One region of the Emergencia sp. genome, then DNA from elsewhere that is predicted to be linked to it. Evidence: riboswitches for the same ligand, from Rfam matches in the RefSeq annotation. Region 1 holds a riboswitch; the other holds the start of a gene.
The links. A riboswitch is a leader RNA that binds a small molecule or an ion and turns the genes downstream of it on or off. The one in region 1 is predicted to bind cyclic di-GMP.
Positions count from the first base shown of each region.

Region 2: another riboswitch for cyclic di-GMP. It lies ahead of ACMQ5W_RS09770 (leucine-rich repeat protein); the one in region 1 lies ahead of ACMQ5W_RS08435 (hypothetical protein).

Region 1 covers NZ_DBFWLQ010000009.1:30,136-34,329, reverse strand. Annotated here, with positions in the region: gene ACMQ5W_RS08435 (hypothetical protein) at 1-1,590, opposite strand, end outside; cyclic di-GMP riboswitch class I at 1,683-1,764, opposite strand; gene ACMQ5W_RS08430 (hypothetical protein) at 1,827-3,038, opposite strand; gene dusB (tRNA dihydrouridine synthase DusB) at 3,040-4,002, opposite strand; gene ACMQ5W_RS08420 (type III pantothenate kinase) at 4,004-4,194, opposite strand, start outside.
Region 2 covers NZ_DBFWLQ010000011.1:132,077-136,270, reverse strand. Annotated here, with positions in the region: gene ACMQ5W_RS09780 (M56 family metallopeptidase) at 1-1,333, shown strand, start outside; gene ACMQ5W_RS09775 (hypothetical protein) at 1,330-1,899, shown strand; cyclic di-GMP riboswitch class I at 2,284-2,365, shown strand; gene ACMQ5W_RS09770 (leucine-rich repeat protein) at 2,485-4,194, shown strand, end outside.

The DNA of each region.
Region 1 (4,194 bases):
TATCCCACCAGAGATGAATTTTGAAACATCTACTGCACATACATCGCCCACAAAGCTGCCATCTGTAACCTCTATGCTTACCTTCGAGATACTTTCTTCTGGATTCTTCTCTGGATTTTTTTCATCCAGTGCCCTTACGCCCTTGATAGTTCCGCCGGAAATATTCACCGAAATCGGCAGCTTGGTTGTATGCTGCGCTACTGCAATGCCGACGCCGGTGCTGGTAGAACCTGAATCATTGCTGTTAGACGTGTACGCGCCCGTAGCAGTAATCACAGGATTGCCTGTAACGTTCAGTTCCCCTGCCCGCAGTTCAACCCCTGTAGCACCTGCAATGGTTCCGCCAGAAATATTCAGCTTGCCATCCTGCGGATTGAAAATACCGCAAGAGCCCCCATTAATCGTTCCGCCATTTACCGTGATGTTCGTATTGTGTTGCTCTCCATTGCCTGCTACACCATACCTTCCTCCTTCAATGGTTCCGCCTTCCACAATTAGAGTCGTCGCACCTACATCCTTGCTATAACCGTTCACAGCAATACCTGCTATGTTACCCGAAATTTTCGTCTGATCGCCCTTGACGGTAATCGTTGGCTGCACAGCATTATTTTGGGGATTTATAAAAATACCGTAACTATTAGAACCGACTGCTTCTAACATCACATTCTCCAAGGTCAGATTGACTCTCTGCTCCGCTACAATTCCCATAGACGGTTCTCCCGACGTGTTTGTGTTGCGTATGGTTCCGTTTTTGATCGTTATATTTTTTGTTTCACCATATTTATTAACATAAATTGTCTTATTACTTGACGTCGAAATTGTCTTACCATTCAGGTCTAATATTATAGACTTATCTATCTCATAATAGTTTATACTTCGTATATTTATTTGATCCTTCAAGAGACGCACAGTATCTCCATCTTTCGCCTTTGTCAAAGCTTGTTTCAGCGTATTATAAGTGGTATTTCCAATCTGCGCGGCTTTATCCGATTCCACTTGGTAATAGCCATCTATCGGTTCTTCGCTGGCCAGATATCCTATTTCCAACATATCATTTCCCGGTTTCACTTTAAATAAGCCACCAGTGCACACCACTGTGCCCGAGTTTTTTATAATCGCACCGTCAACCGTCCCGCCTTTAACATAAAGCGTACCCTTATTGCCTGCAACGATGTCTCCCGTGAAAGTTCCGCTCAATATTGTGAGCTTCGAACTTTTCCAAGTGGTATTGCCGCCGTCAAGCTCAATTGAAGCATCTACTTGTCCTGTCTGTCCTACACTACTGTCCTGAATGGTCAAATAACTGGTGACATTCTTAATAGGGTACCCCCTCCCCAGGGAAAATCCGCTCAAATCCAAAGTGATATTATAATGACTCTTATGATCGATCGTGATTTCTTCATTCACGTCTGCAAGCAAAATGATCTTTGATCCATCTTTTGCAACGCTAAATGCCTCTTGAAGTGTAGAGTACTTTTCCTCTCCAATCTGAGCTACCGCCTCTGCCTGCTCTTCTTCTGCAAATGCAATGCCCGGGATCATAGAGATTACCAGACCCACAGTGAGCAACATTGCTAAAAACTTCTTCATATTATCGTTTTCTCCTCATGCTTTATTTCGGTTCATTAAAAAGAGACAGGCCAACGCCTGTCCCAAATCATAAATATACAATCTGATAGTACATTGGCAACTGGCAGCCATCCTTCTGGAACAGGCCCTATAGCTTTGCGTCCCTGCCTTTCGACAAGTTTGCTCTTTTCAATTTTTCTACCTATAAGTATACTCTCTTTTTCTTTATCCTTCAATCCCGAATCTTTCTATCGGGCCTACTTCTTCCTATGATACCCTGCAATGGCACCTGACGCACCCAGGGCTGTGAATAACAGCACGATATACATGCCCAGAGACGACCGATCGCCCGTATCAGGCAATGCGGAGCCTTTGTCCGGGTCACCGGCGGCACTTTCTGCAGAGGCAGCGGTTTTGCCGCTGTCAATCACATAACGAAGCACCAGTCCATCTGTCTCCCAATCTCCCAATGTAAACGAATCCAGTTTATAGTCGGACCATTTGTAGTCATCGTAGAGCACATAGGAGTCATAACTGCCCATATATTCAAATAGTTTTCCGTCATATTTACAGTTTATAAAATCCTTGGCGTTGATGATATCACCAGCATAGCCCTGTAAAAATTTCTCTTCGTAGTAATCATCGTAGCTGCCCTCGTAAACGGTGCCCAGAAGCTTCAGCTTTCCGTCGGCACGTTCATAATACCTGTGAATAATCTGGAAGTAATCTATGGATGGACACTCACAGGCCAACTCTGCACCTGCAATGAGTAAGCCAGAGTATTCCGAGCTGGTGATATAATCCAGCAGAGGGTCCAGGTTTTCAATCAGATTCTTGACAGCCGCTGCATCTTCAGGTTCCAGTTCTGCCAAAAACTCTTCCATAGTATAACCCTGCTCCTTCAGCAGACGATCAATTAAGTCAGTAAAACTATCAAAGTCGCCGACTTCCGCTTTGATTATTTCCTTAAACATGTCCACAATCTGCTGAAAAATATCGTTTGTGAGAATGATGGAACTGCTGACAACAGAATAATGATTCTCCGGAAGGCCGATAATCTCCACATGAAACTTTGACAAGATGTTGTCTACATCTGTTAGAAATTTTTCCGGATCCTTTTCATAGGTTCCTAAATCTATTTTCCCTTGCACTTCCGCCAGTTCCTTCATGATGGCATCGCTGATCCGATCCTTCGGATAACCCAGCCAAAGACCTAGGGTCTCCCCATCCTCCTTCACTTCTTCAACGGGAATGGTGATATTGATGTTGGTGCCAGGTGCGGTAATCCGCACACTCAAGTCTTTTAAATTCGATATTTCTGTGCAATCTTCATTATCTATGGTGACAAGCGCCATAGCGTTGGGTTCTTTCTTAAGGTCGTCCACAATGTTTGCAGAGGCTGTCATCGTAAAAGACATGACCATCGTGCATACGATAAATAGACATACCAATATCTTTTTGATTTTCATCTTAAAGTTCTCCTATCGCAGTAGTTAGCTCCCCGGCATCATCAATTTGGTTGATTTTTCCTCGCAGCGCTGCGCTGCCGGGGATGCCCTTGAGATACCAGCCCACAAATTTACGCATTTCGCGGACTGCGGCGTATTCGCCCTTTAATTCCATCATATCATAAAAATGACGCAGCATCATTTGTTTTTTTTCGGCAATGTTCGGCGGATTTGGCCTCGGTTCACCTTTCCAGGCAGCCAGAACTTCCTGAAAGATCCATGGATTTCCCAAGGCACCGCGGCCAATCATCACAAAATCACAGCCTGTTTCTTTCATCATGGCCAAGGCGGAATCGCCGTCAGTCACATCTCCATTGCCAATGACAGGAATGCTGACCGCATTTTTTACGGCCGCGATCTGTGTCCAGTCCGCTTTGCCACTGTAATACTGTTCTCTTGTCCTGCCGTGAACAGCAACAGCCGCTGCGCCCGCTTCCTCAATAGCTTTTGCCGTCTCCACGGCATTTATACAAGATTTGTCAAAACCGATGCGTATTTTCGCAGTTACCGGTTTTGTCGTATTGCTGACCATGGCAGAAATCAAGTCATAAACCAGATCCAGCCGTTTCAGCAAGGCTGAGCCTTCCCCGTTCTTTACAATCTTCGGTACAGGGCAGCCCATGTTGATATCTAAGATGGCATTTTCCCGTTCTTCCAAGGCACGGGCTGTAAATGCCATGATTTCCGGTTCGCTGCCGAAGACCTGATAGGCCACCGGTTTCTCTTCTTCGTAGAGAAACAGCAGTTGATCCGTCTTCTTATCGCCGTAATACAGCCCTTTGCCGCTGACCATTTCCGAATAGACCAAAGCCGCTCCCATCTCGCGGCAGATTCTGCGAGTGGGAGCGTCTGTAATTCCTGCTAGTGGAGCCAGAAGAAAAGGATTATCAAGTTCAATATTTCCTATTTTTAAGGCTTTTTTCATTTTATATCTGTTCCTTTTTTTCTTTGCACGGTTTTGTCGGTTTCTTATTTTTCTGGTAGATGATTTCCAGTCCTTCCAGTGTCAACATTTTGTCGACGTGGTCAATACAATCGACGCCATCGTCGATGAGGGTGGAAAGACCGCCAGTGGCAACCACGGTGACCGGTTTGCCCGATTCTGTGAGGGCTTCCA
Region 2 (4,194 bases), on a different contig from region 1:
TTGGTGTATCCTGCGGGCACTGCACTGGTGCAATCCGTTTCTGCAATATGTCTTTCATCGCATCGGAAACGACATGGAGAGTTTGTGCGATCAGAGGGTTTTGGAGGAACTGGAAGGGGAAGAGCGCCGAGCGTATGGCAAAATTCTGCTTTCTATGACGGATGAGAAATATGCCAGGGCTCCGGGTACGACCTCTATTTCCAATGGCGGAAAAAACATCAAAAGGCGCATTGAAGCCATTGCCCGCTTCAAGAAATATCCCCGTGGGATGGCGTTGGTTTCGGTCTGCGCTTTGATCGTGCTGGCGGCGTCAATCTTTGCCGGAAGTGAGGCGAGCGGCTACGAGACGGATTATCCTGACCTGACCGATTATCGTTCAAAGGTGATGATGGCGGAGGCGAGGATGAACGGATGCACGACGCCGGCAGGTGCGATTGATACTTGGGTCAAGGGCAAGGTGTTCAATCTGCCGAGCTATCTGGCGGCTGTGACGCCTAGCGGCCAACAGGAAGAATTACATAGACAGGTGGAGAAAGGAATGGATTTTTCTTCTGCTATTTCTCATGGGCTGAAGGACGTTCCGTTCTCCGACTATGCGGTATATAACCTGCAGAAAGAAAATGAGCATTGTTATACGGCTCTGGCAGTGATCGAGGGACAGGAGGGATATGAAACGCGGCCCGTACTGACAATCCCTTTGATGATAGAAAAGGATAACGACTGGACGGTAACGCAGAGCGGAAAGATGAACATATATAAATCTCTTTCAGGCATTGGGATTTACTGGGGGTTTGAGGAACTGCCGGGCGCTGTGACATCGGAGGGCAAAGGAAAGACGGGAATCGTCCGTATCAAAGAGCAGACCATCCGTACAGTGGATAATCAGACACAAAATCAGGAGGATTTCTTTGCAGACATGATGGGGAATGGATATTCTTTTGATGTGCGCGCCAAGCGGTCTGCGAAATTTTCCATGGAGAGAATGTTCGTCTGGGGCCAGTATCAGGACTGTAGAAGTGAAGCGGAGCAAAGTAACGTCAAAGTGATTGGAATGATGGCAGCTGTACTTAAACACATGTCTGACGATATTTCAGCGGATCTCATAAAAGAAGAATATCTTGGACAGGAGACCAGTGGGAACAGCAGTGACGGTGTCGGGTATGATTACCGGTATATAGAGCAGCCTTGGGAGGGAAATTTTGACGGGCTGAACTTTCTTTTGTGGGGTTCATCTGATAGTGAACTCGCTAGTTTTGAAGGTTTTGAAACTAGAATTTACCAAGACGGCAAACTGCTGGATACTTTGAGGATCAAGAGGGGGGCGAAGCTATGAACTACTTGAGTGCCATTGGGAAGATCAGCTGGGGATATATTTTCATCTACATCAGCTTGAACCTTGGAACGATAAATATCTTTCCCGCCTGGGCAGGTTTTCTGCTGATCTATCTGTCATTGGACGCAGTGGCAGAGATGCAACCATCGGCAAAACTGCTGAAACCCTTTGCCCTGCTTTTGCTGGCAGAAGATCTGGCAGAATGGGTGCTGAACATATTTTCTATGACACCAGATTTGTATTGGATTGACGTGTTCGCCAACGTGATCATCCTCTATTTTCACTTCCAGCTTCTGACGAACCTTGCGAACATCGCAGAAGGTCAGGGATCTCAGTACGCAGAGAGACTGAAAAAGCTGCGCAGTGTACAGACGGTATTTATGACGGTGATAGCGTTGATTCCCGTCAGCAAGAGAGCTGCGATCACTTTGGCAAAAAGCGGTCTCGTTGTCTTTGGCATCGGACTGTTCGGCGTAATCGTAATGCTTGTTATTTGCGTGACGCTGTTTCAGTACAAAAGGGAACTGAGAGGGATGGAGCAGAACGCTTCATTGGCAGCGGAATGAAGCACTCTGCAGACTGTGCTTTTAACCCCTATTGCTGCAAAAAAATGCGAAAGCACCTAAAAAATCTGTCTTCTGCAAAGGGAGTCTATTTGCGACGATGGCTGTAACCGTTGAAACTTCGTGGTATCCTTCGCTCAGGCCACCATTACAGCCTCTCAACGGCCAGGATATTTAGGTGCTTTTGGCCTTTTTTGATAAAATGACAGGTAAAACCGTATCAAGGGCAGCTTACCTGATCCCTCTGGTTACCTGGCTCGCCATCCGTGTCTTTGCGTGATACTGCTTCGCGCCAAGATTTGAACAGCGGTTGAATAGAAGTGCGTAATAGGGTGGAAACTGATATTGACAAAATACCTGGGGGGGGGTATACTGTAGAAGAAAGAATTAAATATTTGGTAAAGCTGTCGAAAGGCAGTGACACAAAGCTATAGGGTCTTCCCTTTACGGATGGCAGCCAGTTGCACAAATTAGGTGGTTCTAGTTATTATGATTAGGGCTGTTTTTTGTATGGAAGGGAAGAACTTTGTGAATCGGGTTCTTCTTTTTTATTTGTAATGGTATATTTTAAATTTACTAAGTTAGGAGATGTTTAAAATTAAAAAGTACGTTTATAAGTTATTAACAGTTGTGCTGGCGCTTATGGTGGTGCTGAATACATCGGCTATTGGAGTGCTGGCAGGGAGCAACGGTTCAGTTGAGGCGACACCAGAACCAAGGGATTATGCGTTTTCAAATGGGACGATTACTGGACTGAAGACAACATATTTGGATGGACTGACTGACGAACAGAAGCAGAACATTAGACTGGAGATACCAGGAGAAATTAATGGGGAAAAGGTTACTGCGATTGGAGATAGTGCGTTTTCAAAGTGGTACAATAAGAAATATGATGGATATGATTTTGCATCATTGGATTTAAGTAAGGCAACCTCATTAGAAAGTATAGGAAAGGATACCTTTTATTCCTGTAAGAAATTAACTGGAGATTTATGTATTCCGGATACTGTAACCCAGATAGGAGAAAATGCTTTTAGAGAGTGTAAAGCATTTGATGGGACTTTACATCTGCCTAAAAACGTGAAAGTAATATCTAAATATGCATTTTATAATTGTAGCTTTACTGGAAGTTTGGAACTTCCTTCTAACCTAAAAAACATTGGTGATAGTGCCTTTAGACAGAGTTCGGCAAAAGTCAGCTTTACTGGGGAACTGATTCTGCCTGAGAGTGTGATAACGATTGAGGTAGCGGCTTTTTCTGGACAACAAGGATTTTCGGGAGTAGACTTGTCAAAATGCGTAAATGTCACGAGCATTCCAAGTGGCGTCTTTAGATACTGTAATTTTGAAAAGCTAATTATTCCTGAGAACATTCAGACCATTGGACCGAGTGCCTTTGCCGAAAATTCTGCATTGAAAACAGTGTACTTGCCTGAGAGAAAAAATCCAGAAAATGCTGATTTTGTTGCGGAATCAGCATTTGACTCAACTGCGAGTGATTGTGATATAATCTGCAAAAATGAAGATTATGATTATATACACGGGAAGCTCAAGTCCATTGCACAAGGCAAATTGACCTTCCCTGTCACGATATCCTTTAGTGATGATAAGAGTAACACATATGATGATATAGAACGCTTGTATAAGCGCACATATAATTATATAAAACAAAGTGATGGTTCGTGGAAAACAGATACAGCATATACATTTCCCCCAGTGAAAGGGGAAACGAAGAAAGTATGGAGTGTAGAAAAGGACGTAAATAAAGCCGTACGCGAAGGAGATACCATTTCTGAGAAAAAACCAACTCAAACTTTATATGCTGTAAACGGCATTATTGATCCAGTGATTGAATACAGTGAAGGAATTGATAAAGTATATGATGGGAAGCCGGCTAAATTGACTGTAACTGCAATGCATCCAGATATCAAGACCAGTGGTCCATACTATATGGGGGACAAAGTATACTATTATACTTGGAAGTTACTGCAGATTGGTAAGACCGAAACTATTTTACAGGGGATGAATGTAAATGTATGTGAGCTTACAGATGTATATGCCCCAGGACAAGCAATAGGTTGTGAAGTGACTGTACAAGCGTGTACATTAGTACCAAGTTCAAGCAGTAAGGTGACAGCGCAAGCAGTACCTTTCTATACAGAAAAACATACTTTTACGATAAAAATAAGCCAGGCAGAACCAATGGTTAACCCAAACATAGCCTCCGGTGTATACCAAATGACCTCGGGCAATACCGCTTTACCTGAGATAAAGTTATCCGATGGAGACACCCCAGGA